Regions from separate parts of the Marinactinospora rubrisoli genome, predicted to be linked through region 2. Evidence: riboswitches for the same ligand, from Rfam matches in the RefSeq annotation. Region 2 holds a riboswitch; each other region holds the start of a gene.

Region 1 (3,273 bases), on a different contig from region 2:
AGCATGCGGTACGTCAGCGCCACCACCTCCACGAGCGCGGCGGGCAGGCCGAGCCGAGTGAGGCGGGGGAGCAGGTCGGCGAGCGGGGTGGTGAAGGCGAACATGAGCTGGCAGCACAGCGCCGCGGCGGCCCGGCCGGAGACCTCGGCGGCGCGCCGCGCGCCGTCCGGGGCCCACGCGACCGGGCCGTCCGGGCCACCGACGCTGACGAGCAGGGTCACCGCGCCGGTCAGCACGAACAGCGACGGCGCCCACGCGGCGCGGAGGAACGCGCGCGGGGGCACCCGCGCCGGCCCGAACCCGGCCGCCAGCGCCGCCAGGGCGCTCAACGCGGCGCCCGGCCACGCCGGCAGCACGAGCGCGCAGACCAGCAGCCCGCCGAAGAGGGTGCCCTTGACGGCGGGGTGCAGCCGCCGCCACGGGCCGCGGTAGGCGGCGGCGTCGATCGCCAGCACGGATCAGCGCCGGTCGGCGGGGTCCGCCTCCGGTCCGGCGCCGCCCCTCTCGTCCGGCGCGCGGGCGCCCTGCGCCGTCCGCAGCCGATGCCGGGTCCGCGCCACGCCGAGGCAGTAGCCGATGACGCCCGCGCCGATCGCCGCCTGCAGGGCGAACAGCCCGGACTCGATCTCCCCGGACGGCGCCTCGTAGAGCGGTGCGAACCAGGGCTCGTAGTGCGGCGCGAGTTCGCCCACGGCCTCCTCGGCCTGGCCGTCCGCACCGGCGAACGGCTCCGCCAGGTGCCGGCCCGCGCCGAGGAGGAGGGGCAGCACCGCGATCGCGGCGGCCAGCAGCACCAGCAGCCAGGTCGTCGCCGGGCGCGGCCGTCCGGTCGTCCGGCCGCCGGATGTGGTGTCGTGGTCCCGGGTCGCCATGGTCACACCGTCCTTTCGCCGGCCGGCGCACCGGGCTCGCCCGTGGCGCGCCGCAGCACGGCCAGCCGGAGGAGTTCGTCGCGCGCCACCGTGCTCAGCAGCCGGACGATGACGACGGTGATCAGGCCCTCGATCACCGCGAGCGGGATCTGGGTGAGCGAGAAGACGGCGGCGAACTTCGCGAACGCCCCGGGGATGCCGCTTCCGGCGTCGGGAAAGGCCAGCGCCAGTTGCAGGCTCGTCACCGTGTAGGTGCTCAGTGACGCCAGCGTCGCGGCCGTGAACACCGCGAGCCCGAGCGCGGTGGTCTCGGGGAGCCGGGCGGTGAGCGCGCGGACCAGCCGGTAGCCGCCGTACCCGGCCCAGGGGCCGGCCACCGCCATGGAGAACACGTTCGCGCCCAGCGTGGTGAGGCCGCCGTGGGCGAGCAGCAGCGCCTGGAACAGCAGGGTGACGGTCCCCAGAGCCGCCATGACGGGGGGCCGGAACAGGACGGCGCCGAGTCCGGTGCCGGTGGGGTGTGAGCAGCTGCCCGTGACGGACGGGATCTTCAGCGCCGACAGCACGAAACAGAACGCGCCGGACGCGCCGAGGAGCAGCTTGGCGTCGGGGTCGGTGCGTACGGCCATCGTGACCGCCCGGGCGCCATGGACGACGAAAGGGGCCGCGGCGACGGTCCAGGCCACCGCGTGCACGGGAGGCAGAAAGCCCTCAGCGATATGCATGTTGTGAGACCAGCTCTCCAGCACCTCGTGGATGGTCATCGGTGCCGTGGCCGGTCTCCTGGCTCACGGGTCAGCGTCCGGTGCCGGCCTTCCCAGGGCGATCACCCCAGTGGCTCAGGCCGTTCCGCGCTGGCGGCGCGGGCGGTGGTCCCGGACTTCCCGTACACAGTGGCGAGGGCCGCGCCGGCGTCGCACCGGCTTCCCGAACACCACGGCACCCTGACGGTACGGCGGCGGACCCGCCGTCCGCAACAGTGTGCGGCCGTCCGATCGCGGAGCGCGTGGTGCCTCCGGCCGTGGCCGGTGGCGGGCCGGTGCGGCCGGGGTCGTGGCGGTGCCCCGGGGCGGGTCAGAAGCCTTCGGTGCGCAGGCGGTCCAGCCGGCGGCGGTCGCGTTTGGTGGGCCGGCCGGCGCCGCGCGGACGGTAGGCCACGGGGGCGGCCGCCTGCGGGGGCCGCGCGGGCGTGTTGTCGACGTAGCAGCGAACCGCGATGGGCGCGCCGACCCGCTTCTCGATCACGTGGGCGACCTCGACGATCCGGGTGACGCCGTGCGTGTGCAGCCGGACGACGTCGCCCGGGCCGACCGGCGCGGCGGGCTTGGCGGTGCGGTCGTTGATGCGGACGTGCCCGCCGCGGCACGCCTGGGCGGCCTCGGCGCGGGTCTTGGTGAGGCGCACCGCCCACAGCCAGCGGTCCACCCGGGTGGTGGGCGGGCCGGGCGGCAGCGGCGGTGCGGCGCCGGACGGCGCCGCCGCCGGTGCGGTCTCGGCGGGCGCCGCGGGGCCGGTGCGGTCTCCTCGATCGTCCACGGTCGGTGCCACTCCCTCGACGACGGTCGGCGGCGCAGGGCGGGCGGTCGCCCTGCCCGCACTGTAGCGCGTTCGCCCACCGACTGGTTGGTCGATTCCGGCTGGTGGCGGCCGGTGCGGTACGGGCCGCGTGAATACGGAGTAATGTGGTAAAAGGAGTGAGCATACACGTTGAATCGTGCGGTGTGCGGCGTATCCGAGACGGCGTGCGAGTGTGGTGTACGCCTCGGCCCCGGATTGAGCAGATTTTTTGGAAACCGCTTTCCGAGGCGCGGTGCGAGGCGTCGTCCCAGGTCAACACGGTCGTGATCAGGGTGGGCGCCTCCGCCGTTCCCGGATTCCATGCCCCGGGAAAAGTGCAGGTCACCGCCGGGAAAGGCGCGGTTTTCCGTAATTCGATATTTCGAGGACATGTGGGATTCCGGCCGGATGACCTTGACCGACAATGGCCGGGCAATTACGGTCTAGACCACATTCACTGGCGAGCGGAAACCCCCCGATCGGCCGGTCCGCGCCGTCGGACGAACGGCGTCGGCACCACCTCGGGACCCGCCCGGACTCGCCCTGTCATCCGCGCCCGACAAGCCCCCGGGACCGGCGTCCCACCCGACGCGTCGACGCATCCCGCCGGCAGCGCAGCCGGCGGCGGACAGGACGGGTCGACCCTCGCCCACCGAGGACCTCCCCCAGCGGTCCTCACCACATCCCCCCGCCGCGCGTCCCCGTACCGCCGGAGCCGCCGGGTTCACCCCCGGCGCCGGACCGGCGTACCCCCACGGGGAACGCGGCTCAGAAGACAAGGACACACCATGACGCTGAAACGGAAGATCGCCGCTGCCGCCGCCGGTGCCGCCGCAGCCCCCCT
Region 2 (3,273 bases):
GGACACCACTGCGGACCGGGAGTCCGGTCCAGGTCTGGGGCTCGACCTCGACCTGAACCTCCCGCCGCTGTTCCCGGAGGACCCCACGCCTCCGGACGACCCCGACCCGACCCCTCCGGACCCGGACCCCACACCTCCGGACCCGGACCCGACTCCGCCCGACCCCGATCCGACGCCCCCGGACCCGGACCCGACACCTCCGGACCCGGACCCCACGCCGCCGGATCCCGACCCCACCCCGCCCGACCCGGACCCGACTCCGCCCGACCCGGACCCGGAGCCGACCCCGCCGGACCCCGACCCGGAGCCGACGCCTCCGGGCGAGGACCCCGATGACGGTCAGGGCCCGGGCAACCAGCCGCCGTCCCAGAGCGGTGCGCAGCCCGTCGCCAGCAGCGCGACCCAGGCCGAGGACGAGCCTGCGGAGACGCTGCCGGTGACCGGAACGGACGTGTCCGGCCTGCTGTACGGCGGCCTGCTGGCCGCCGGTCTCGGCGCGGTGACCGTGTACGCGGCTCGCCGTCGTCCGGCTCAGGAGAGCTGACACCCGGGGTGACCCCGACCCGGGCGGCCGCCGCGAGGTGGCCGCCCGGGTTCTGTGCGTTCAGGGGTCGGTGTGCGGATTCCGGGCCGGGACCGCTCGTCACGACCCCGGCGGTCCCCCGCCGTACTTCCAGCCGTCTTCGGCCAGCCGCACCACGGCCGGGTGCCGACGCGCGTGGCGCTCCGGCCGTGGCGCCAGTCGGTGCCAGCCGAACCAGTGCTGCCGGACGCCCAGCCACAGCACCAGCCAGCTCAGCGTCCAGATCCACGGGAAGATGATCTGCCACTGGTCGGCCCAGGGTTCTCCGCTCAGATTCGAGCCCAGCATCAGCACGGTGGGCAGTCCGGTCACCAGCGCCGATCCGGCGAATATCCAGCGGGTCCACTTTTCGATCACGTGGCCGCTCATGCACCGCTCACACCGCGGAACGTAGGCCGTGGTGGTCGCCCACCGGGTGTGCAGCGCGATGACCAGAGGGGTGTATCGCACATCGCGGTGCATACCAAAATGCAGGTATTCGCCGTTGCGAGTCGGGGTGGCGCAGAACCAGCACTCGTTGGCGCTCATGGGGGCAGCGTAACGATCAATCAGCGACCAATCGGATTGATCAGAATGTTTCCGGTGAATTCCACAAATGGAAAAGCGGCCCGCGCCCGCTGCTCCGGCACCGGCCGGAAATGGTGCGGTCACGGCGGCCGCACCGCCGCCTGATCCCGCCCCGGACCGGTGTGCGATGCTGAGGGCGGTGCCGGCCCGGTGGCGCGCGGCCCCCGCCGTTCGCCGCCGACGCAGGAACCCGGTGTGAATCCGGGGCGGTCCCGCCACTGTCACCAGGGAGCGAACCCGCAACGACGCCACCGCCGGCCCCGGCCGGCGGGAAGGCGCGGGGGAGCGGCGATCTGGGAGCCAGGACACTGCGCGGCGCCATGGCCAACCCCTGTGGGCGTGGACTCCCGAGGAAGGACGGACCCGCGTGAGCGCTTCCGCTCGCTATCCCTTCAGCGCGGTCGTCGGCATGGACGACCTCAAACTCGCTCTCCTGGTCAACGCGGTCGCGCCATCGGTCGGCGGCGTGCTGGTGCGCGGCGAGAAGGGCACCGCGAAATCCACCATCGTGCGCGCCCTGGCGGCGCTGCTGCCCGGCATCGACGTGGTGACCGGCTGCCGTTTCGCCTGCGACCCCGGCGCTCCGGATCCCGACTGCCCCGATGGCCCGCACACCCCCGACGCGGCCACGCGCACCCGCCCGGCGCGGCTGGTCGAACTGCCCGTCGGCGCGAGCGAGGACCGGCTGCTCGGCTCGCTGGACATCGAGCGGGCCCTCACCGAGGGCGTGAAGGCGTTCGAGCCCGGGCTCCTGGCCGCCGCGCACCGCGGTGTGCTCTACGTCGACGAGGTCAACCTGCTGCACGACCACCTCGTGGACCTGCTGCTGGACGCCGCCGCCATGGGGACGTCGCACGTCGAACGCGAGGGCGTCTCGGTCCGGCACGCGGCGCGGTTCCTGCTCGTCGGCACGATGAACCCCGAGGAGGGCGAGCTGCGGCCGCAGCTGCTCGACCGGTTCGGGCTGACCGTCGAGGTGGCCGCCACCCGGGACCCGGCCGAACGCGCCGAGGTCGTGCGCCGCCGCCTCGCCTATGAGGACGCGCCCGAGCGGTTCGCCGCCGGCTACGGCGACGCCGAGGCCGCCCTCGCCGCCCGGATCCGCGCCGCGCGGGGCCGCCTGGCCGAGGTGGAGCTGTCCGACGCCGCCCTCCGCCAGGTGACCGCCGTCTGCGCCGCCTTCGAGGTGGACGGCCTGCGCGCCGACCTGGTCACCGCCCGCACGGCCATGGCGCTCGCCGCCTGGCGGGACCGGGTGGAGGTGACCGCCGAGGACGTGCGCGACGCGGCCCGGCTCGCCCTGCCGCACCGGCGGCGACGCGACCCCTTCGACGCCCCGGATCTGGACGAGGACCGGCTGCGGGAGGCGCTGGACCAGGCGGGTGATGCGGACCCAAAAGACCCTGACGGCGGTCCGGACGCCCAGGGAGAGGGCGACGGGCCCGGCCGCCCGGACGGGGAGAGCAAGGGGCCCGGCGATCCGCCGGACACCGGGCCACCGGAGGACAGCGGCACGGCTCCGTCAGAGGCGAGCCGAGGTGAGGTGGACGGCGGGGACCAGCAGGCCGGGGAGGGACGGCCCGGTGAGGGGCCGGCGCCCGAGGGCGGTGTCGCCGACCCGGGCGAGACCTACCGGCCCCGGCTGCTCCGGGTCCCCGGGCTCGGCGCCGGCACGCCCGGCCGCCGGTCCCGGGCGGAGACACCGTTCGGCCGGACCTCCGCCGCCCGCCCGCCGAGCGGCCACCGGATCGGCTCCGTGCACCTGGCGGCCACACTGCGCGCCGCCGCCCCGCACCAGCGCGCCCGCGGGCGGACCGGCCGCGGGCTACTGCTGTCCCCGGCCGACCTGCGGGAGTCGGTGCGGGAGGGACGTGAGGGCAACCTCGTGCTGTTCTGCGTGGACGCCAGCGGCTCCATGGCGGCGCGGCAGCGGATGCGGGCCGTCAAGGGGGCGGTGCTCAGCCTGCTGCTCGACGCCTACCAGCGGCGGGACAAGGTCGGCCTGGTCACCTTCCGGGGCCGGGACGCCGAACTGGCGCTGCCCCCCACGTCCTCGGTCGAGGCCGGCGCGCGCCGGCTGCGCGAACTGCGAACCGGCGGCCGGACCCCACTGGCGGCCGGCC
Region 3 (3,273 bases), on a different contig from region 2:
GCCGAACTCCGAGTAGCACATGTGCGAGTGGATCCGGGTACTCGGTGCCGCCCCGGACGTGGCCAGCCGGAACGCGCCGACCGCCCACGCCAGGTACTCGGCGCGCCGCTCCGCCCGCAGCGGCAGCAGCTCGCGCAGCGCCGCCTCGTCGACCTGGACGTGCCGGATGCCGGCCCGTTCCAGGTCGGCGATCTCGTCCCGCAGGGCCAGCGCCACCTGGCGGGCGGTCTCGGCGAGCGGCTGGTCGTCGCGGACGAACGACCAGGCGAGCATGGTGACGGGGCCGGTGAGCATGCCCTTGACCGGCTTGCCGGTGCGGGACTGGGCGTAGGTGATCCAGTCCACGGTCATGGGCGCGGGGCGGTGCACGTCGCCGTACAGGATCGGCGGCCGGACGCAGCGGGACCCGTAGGACTGCACCCAGCCGGCGCGGGTCACGGCGTAGCCGTCGAGCTGTTCGGCGAAGTACTGCACCATGTCGTTGCGCTCGGGTTCGCCGTGCACGAGGACGTCGAGGCCGATGTCCTCCTGCAGCGCGATGACCCGGTCGATCTCGGCGCGCATCCGCCGCTCGTACTCGGCCTGGTCTATGCGCCCGGCCCGCAGGTCGGCGCGGGCGCGGCGCACGTCGTCGGTCTGCGGGAACGAGCCGATCGTGGTGGTGGGCAGCGGCGGCAGGGCGCCGGTGTCCGGGGCGGCGATCCGCCGCCGGGCCGGCTCGGGGCCGAGCGCGTCCAGCCGGGCGCGGACCCGCTGGTCGCGGAAGGCGGCCGGGGTGCGTTCGGCGGTGGCGGCGCGGGCGCGCGCCAGTTCCCCGGCGACCGCGTCGTGGCCGCCGGAGAGCGCCCGCCCGAGCAGCACGACCTCGTCGACCTTCTGCCGGGCGAACGCGAGCCGGTCGCGCAGCAGCGGGTCGAGGCCGGTCTCGGCGGCCAGGTCGATCGGGACGTGCAGTAGCGAGCAGGAGGTGCTGACGACGAGTTCGTCGGCCAGGCCGAGCAGCGAGCCGAGCGTGGACAGCGCGGCCGGGATGTCGGTCCGCCACACGTTCCGGCCGTCGACCACGCCCGCGGCCAGCGTCTTGCCGGGCAGCCCGGACACGGCCGCGAGTTCGGTGACCGACTCCGGGCCGCTGACCAGGTCCAGGCCGACGCCGTCGATGCGGCTGCCGCGCAGGATGTCCAGCGCCTGGCGCCCGACGGAACCGAAGTAGGTCGAGACGAGCAGCCGCGGGCGCTCGGTGAGGTCGCCGAGTCGCGTCACGATCCGCCGCAGCGCCTCGGGCTCGGCCCGGCCCGCGTCGGTGGCGAGGATGGGTTCGTCCAGCTGGACCCACCGGGCGCCGGCGCGGGAGAGCGCGCCCAGGAGTTCGGCGTAGCCCGCGAGGAGGTCGTCGAGCAGGTCCAGGGGACGCCAGCCCTCGGGGGCGCCGTCGGCCGCTTTGGCGAGCAGCAGGAAGGTGAGCGGGCCGAGCAGGACCGGCCGCGTCTCGATGCCGAGCCCCCGGGCCTGGGTGTACTCCGAGAGCGGTTTGCCGCCGGCCAGGTGGAGCCGGGTATCGGGGCCGAGTTCGGGGACCAGGTAGTGGTAGTTGGTGTCGAACCACTTGGTCATCTCCAGCGGCGGCGCGTCGGGCACACCGCGCGCCATGGCGAAGTAGTGCCGGAGTTCCGCCTCCCGGCCGGTCCGCCCGTCGCCGCCGTCGGCCGGCGCGGCGAACCTCGGCGGCACGGCGCCGAAGAGCACCGCGGTGTCCAGGACGTGGTCGTAGTAGGAGAACGTGTTGGAGGGGATGTGGTCGACGCCGGCGTCGCGCAGCGTCTCCCACACGGAACGCCGGAGACGGGCGCCGACGGCGTCGAGCCGGTCGGCGTCGGCGCGTCCCGCCCAGTAGTCCTCGCAGGCGCGCTTGAGCTCGCGGTCGGGGCCGATGCGCGGGTAGCCGTGGACGGCCGTGGAAACGGTGGTCACCGGGCGCCACCGCCCCGGGTGCCGTGGTCGGCCCGAGCGGCCGTGGAGCGGATCATGGTCGGCACAGCTTCTCTCTCCCTCGTCGAACAAGCCGGAGTCCGGGCACGAGGGTTGCCGAGGACGGCGTGGCCTGCCGTCGCGCGGCGCCCGCCGTCGCCCGTGCCCTCCCTCGGGGCCGCGGACCACCGCGGGCGCCGGACGCGTCCGCGGGCGGTGGCAGGTCTTCGGACTCGTGGGCGCGGCGGGGCGGCGCTCGCCGTCCCGTCTCCTACCGGCCGTCGCTTCCCGGGCGCCCTGGTGGGCGCCCAGTGCTGGGTGACGGCTCTCGTTCCCACTCACCGCTGCGGGGCAGTCCCGGATTCGCACCGGGTTCCCTCTTACGACACATGCCGCATCTCGCGACACATGAACCAACCGCGAGTGGGAGTATAGGACCGGCCTGTCGCGGACGTCCTGAAGTGCCGGTCGAAGCCGCGTGCGGATTCGGGGGAATCGGGGGCTCGGCGGCGCGGTTCCGGCGTCCGCCGTTCGCGGCCGTGTCCTGCGGAGACGGGTGGAGAACCCCCTGCGGACCCGGTGTTCACCGAACGCCCGGCACATCCGCATGCCGCCATAAGTCCGTTTTATGGGGAGTGGTAGTGCTTTGACGGATTGTCACCTGTGTGACGTTTCTTGAGGCCGTTATTACGCTATGGAGTTAACTCGTGACTGTTTGCAACCTAATCTCGTTCAAGGGTGGTTGTGACGATTGCGTCTCGTTTGCCGGTACATCCGACCCGAACGCGCCACCTTTCATGTCAAACAGCCGCAATCGAGCACGGACACCCACGAGTGCGAAAGACGTCCTGTCCCTTGAGAGACCCTGGTGAGATCGACATGGCATCCCGCAGACCCGACGCCTCCGGCTTCGCCGCGCCGGGTCTTCCGCTCGCCGGAAGACTCCTGGCCGCGGTGGCCGCGGTCGTCCTGCTGGCCGCCGGGTGCGCGGCGGGGGGCGACCGGGCCGAGCACGCCGGAAGCGAGCAGGAGGACCCACGGCCCAGACCCGAGGGCGAACCGGACCAGCTGACCGTGGTCGACCCGGCGCTGGTGCAGGACCTCGGCGAGCAACGAACGACGGAGAACGACCCCGTCCGCGTCGAGGTGAGTTATCCCACGGTTCCCAACGCCGACCCGTTCACCGAACGGCTCGCCGAGATCGCCGAGCAGGAGGTCGAAGACTTCGCCGCCGCCAACCCGGGCGCGAAGGGCATCTCGATCAGCGGAGCGCTCACCGCCGCGGCGGACGACGTGGTCGGCGTC
Region 4 (3,273 bases), on a different contig from region 2:
TCGCCATCACGTTGGAGTTGCGCATGCCGACGGTGCGGACCTGCCTGCGCAGCCCATCCCAGTCCAGCCGGGTGGTGGTGTCGACGTCCAGGTCACCGCCGCGCGCCTCCGCGAGCAGCCGCAGCGAGTCGATGGGCAGCACGCCCTGGCTCCACAGCGACCCCTCGAAGCTGGCGTAGCGCCCGCGCTCGGCCGCCAGCTCCACCGAAGCGGCGATCGCGTGGTAGCTGATCAGCTCCATGCTCTCGTCGGCGAAGTCCACGGCCGCTTCGGATCCGAACGGCAGCCGGAGCCGGAACAGCGCGTCCTGGAAGCCCATGAGCCCCAGCCCCACCGGGCGGTGCCGCAGGTTCGCGCGCTCGGCCTCCGGGATCGTGTAGAAGTTCACGTCGATGACGTTGTCCAGCATCCGCACGGCGGTGCGCACCGTGCGCCGCAGCCGCTCGGTGTCGATCCCGTCCTCGGTGACGTGCTGCGCCAGGTTGACCGAGCCGAGGTTGCACACCGCGACCTCTTCGGCGCTGGTGTTCAGCGTGATCTCCGTGCACAGGTTCGAGGAGTGCACCACGCCGGTGTGCTGCTGGGGCGAGCGCAGGTTGCACGGGTCCTTGAACGTGATCCACGGGTGCCCGGTCTCGAACAGCATGGTGAGCATCCGCCGCCACAGGTCGACCGCGCGCACCCGCCGCCACACCTTGATCTCACCGGCGTCGGCCGCCCGCTCGTAGGCGGCGTAGCGCCGCGCGAACTCCGCCCCGTACAGGTCGTGCAGGTCGGGGACCTCGTCCGGCGAGAACAGCGTCCACTGGGCGTCGCTCTCGACCCGCTGCAGGAACAGGTCCGGCACCCAGTTCGCGGTGTTCATGTCGTGGGTGCGCCGCCGCTCGTCCCCGGTGTTCTTGCGCAGGTCGAGGAACTCCTCGATGTCGATGTGCCAGGTCTCCAGGTACGCGCAGACGGCGCCCTTGCGCTTTCCTCCCTGATTGACCGCCACTGCGGTGTCGTTGGCGATCTTCAGGAACGGCACGACTCCCTGGCTCTGCCCGTTGGTGCCCTTGATGTGGGCGCCCATGCCCCGGACCGGGGTCCAGTCGTTGCCGAGGCCGCCGGAGTACTTCGACAGCAGCGCGTTGTTGCTGATGCCGTGGAAGATCGCGTGCAGGTCGTCGCCGACCGTGGTGAGGAAGCACGACGACAGCTGGGCGCGGCGGGTGCCGGAGTTGAACAGGGTCGGGGTGGAGCACATGAAGTCGAACGAGGACAGCAGCTCGTAGAACTCGATGGCGCGGACGTTCCGGTCGTCCTCGCGGAGCGCCAGGCCCATGGCGACCCGCATGAAGAACGCCTGCGGCAGCTCGTACCGTACCCCGTGGCTGTGCAGGAAGTAGCGGTCGTACAGGGTCTGCATGCCCAGGAAGGTGAAGTCCAGGTCGCGCTCCGGCCGCAGCGCGGCGCCGAGGCGGGCGAGGTCGAAGGTCGCCAGCTCGGGGTCGAGCTGCTCCAGCTGGACGCCGCGGGCGACGTAGTCGGCGAAGTAGCCGGGGTAGCGCTCGGCCATCTCGGCCTGGCCGGCCTCGTCAAAGGAACCGGCGAGGAAGGTGAGCGCCTCACGGCGCAGCTTGTCCAGCAGCAGGCGGGCGCTCACGTAGGAGTAGTCCGGGTCGGCCTCGACGAAGGTGCGCGCCGCCATGATCAGCGCGAGCTCCAGTTCGGCCGCCCCGATCCCCGGGTACAGCGTGCGCTTGGCCTCGGCGAGCACGGTCTCCGCCGAGGCGCCGTTCAGGCCCGCACACGCCTCACCGACCACCAACCGCACGCGTTCCATGGGGTCGGCGGGGGGTGCCGCCGCGGCGCGGTCCGGTGTGACGTCGGTGTCGAGGGTCATGGTGGTGTCTCCAACCAGATAGCGAAAGCCGGTGGGGGTGCCGGGGGGAGCGCACACGCAGGAGACGTGGGCACGACCGCCCACGCTGCAACGATCTCCTGGTATCGCGGCGGCCCACCCTCGAAGCCCCGTTCTGCGCGCAGCACGCGCCACCGGTGGCAGGTCTTCGGACTCGTGGGCTCCGGGCCGGGGTGGCCGCGCCTACTGACCGTCGCTTCCCAGGCGCCATGGCGCGACGCCCAGTGCGTGGTGACGGTGTTCGTTCCCACTCACCGCTGCGGGGCAGTCCCGGACTCGCACCGGGTTCCCTCTTGCCTCACCGTGGGGCGTCACCCCCGGCGGTGAACCACCAGCGGAGCGATACTACATCTAGTGTCCGGGGCGCGCGACCACCGCAAGATAGCGTGTGTCGCCTCATACCACGCTTCCAAAACCCGTTGCGCCCGAACCCTGTCCCGGCTGGCATACCGACCGCGATGACCCGACCGCACGTGTTCGACATGGACGGCACCCTGCTCAACGGCGGTACGGCGAGCCTGGAGGTGGCCCGCGTCCGCGGGACGGTCGCGGAGCCGACCGAGCTGGAACACCGATTCGCGGTCGGCGAGCTGGACACGCGCGGATTCTCCGGCGAACTCCCCCGCCTGTGGGCCGACCTCACCGCCGAGCAGGGGCGGAGTGGTTCCGTGCTCAGGCGCGCACGGCGGCGGCCGACGCCGCCGTCCGGGGCGACGACGGCGCGGCGCCCCGGCGCCGGGCAGGGCGTCGGCCGTCTCGGCGAGATGTGCGCTGCACGCCGTCTCCGCAGCACCCGCCGACACCGCGCCACGGAACGGGCGGGCGGCGCTGTCCGGAAGGGCTACTCGTCCAGCAGCTTGTCGAGTTCGTCCTCGCCGAGGCCGAGATCCATCCGGATCCGGAACCGGATGCGCAGCAGTTCCAGAAGCAGATCGTGCATGTACGGTGAGACGTCCTGGTGCCGGAACCGCTCCACACCCAGGGTGGCCCACACGTGCGCACCCTTGAGGTCGTCGTGGGCCTGGAGGGTCTCGGCGATGTGGATGAACGTGGGCAGGTTGCGCGGGCCCTCTGCGCGCAGCCGGTCGAGTTGGGCGTACCCCTCGTCGATGCGGTCGAGTTCGAGCAGCGCGCCGGCCTGCAGGGCGCGGGCGTCGATGATGGTGACGCCTCCGTCGTCGATGGCGCGCTGGTAGAGGGCGGAGGCGCGTTCGAACTCCTGCGCCATCTCCCACTGTTCCCCGGCGCGGACGAACAGTTCGGCGCGGGAGATCTCGCTGTCGGCGTCGACCCGGTTGGCGAGGTCGGTCAGCTGGCGCGCGACGGCGGCGTGGTCGCCGGACTGCACGGCTCGGAACTCCAACCGGTCA

What was found. A riboswitch is a leader RNA that binds a small molecule or an ion and turns the genes downstream of it on or off. The one in region 2 is predicted to bind cobalamin.
Region 1: linked by a shared signal. The riboswitch ahead of ACFQRF_RS11830 (energy-coupling factor ABC transporter permease) and the one ahead of ACFQRF_RS13770 (putative cobaltochelatase) in region 2 are both predicted to bind cobalamin.
Region 3: linked by a shared signal. The riboswitch ahead of metE (5-methyltetrahydropteroyltriglutamate--homocysteine S-methyltransferase) and the one ahead of ACFQRF_RS13770 (putative cobaltochelatase) in region 2 are both predicted to bind cobalamin.
Region 4: linked by a shared signal. The riboswitch ahead of ACFQRF_RS10575 (ribonucleoside-diphosphate reductase subunit alpha) and the one ahead of ACFQRF_RS13770 (putative cobaltochelatase) in region 2 are both predicted to bind cobalamin.

Annotation. Positions count from the first base shown of each region.
Region 1 covers NZ_JBHTBH010000005.1:119,078-122,350, forward strand. The annotation lists gene cbiQ (cobalt ECF transporter T component CbiQ) at 1-455, opposite strand, end outside; gene ACFQRF_RS11825 (energy-coupling factor ABC transporter substrate-binding protein) at 459-872, opposite strand; gene ACFQRF_RS11830 (energy-coupling factor ABC transporter permease) at 875-1,636, opposite strand; cobalamin riboswitch at 1,629-1,826, opposite strand; gene ACFQRF_RS11835 (RNA-binding S4 domain-containing protein) at 1,947-2,324, opposite strand; partial or broken gene ACFQRF_RS11840 (lytic polysaccharide monooxygenase auxiliary activity family 9 protein) at 3,218-3,273, shown strand, end outside.
Region 2 covers NZ_JBHTBH010000006.1:87,523-90,795, reverse strand. The annotation lists gene ACFQRF_RS13780 (hypothetical protein) at 1-544, shown strand, start outside; gene ACFQRF_RS13775 (hypothetical protein) at 644-1,111, opposite strand; cobalamin riboswitch at 1,334-1,461, shown strand; gene ACFQRF_RS13770 (putative cobaltochelatase) at 1,518-3,273, shown strand, end outside.
Region 3 covers NZ_JBHTBH010000013.1:37,322-40,594, reverse strand. The annotation lists gene metE (5-methyltetrahydropteroyltriglutamate--homocysteine S-methyltransferase) at 1-1,971, opposite strand, end outside; cobalamin riboswitch at 2,170-2,402, opposite strand; gene ACFQRF_RS23130 (polysaccharide deacetylase family protein) at 2,848-3,273, shown strand, end outside.
Region 4 covers NZ_JBHTBH010000004.1:317,431-320,703, reverse strand. The annotation lists gene ACFQRF_RS10575 (ribonucleoside-diphosphate reductase subunit alpha) at 1-1,885, opposite strand, end outside; cobalamin riboswitch at 2,026-2,251, opposite strand; gene ACFQRF_RS10570 (hypothetical protein) at 2,745-3,273, opposite strand, start outside.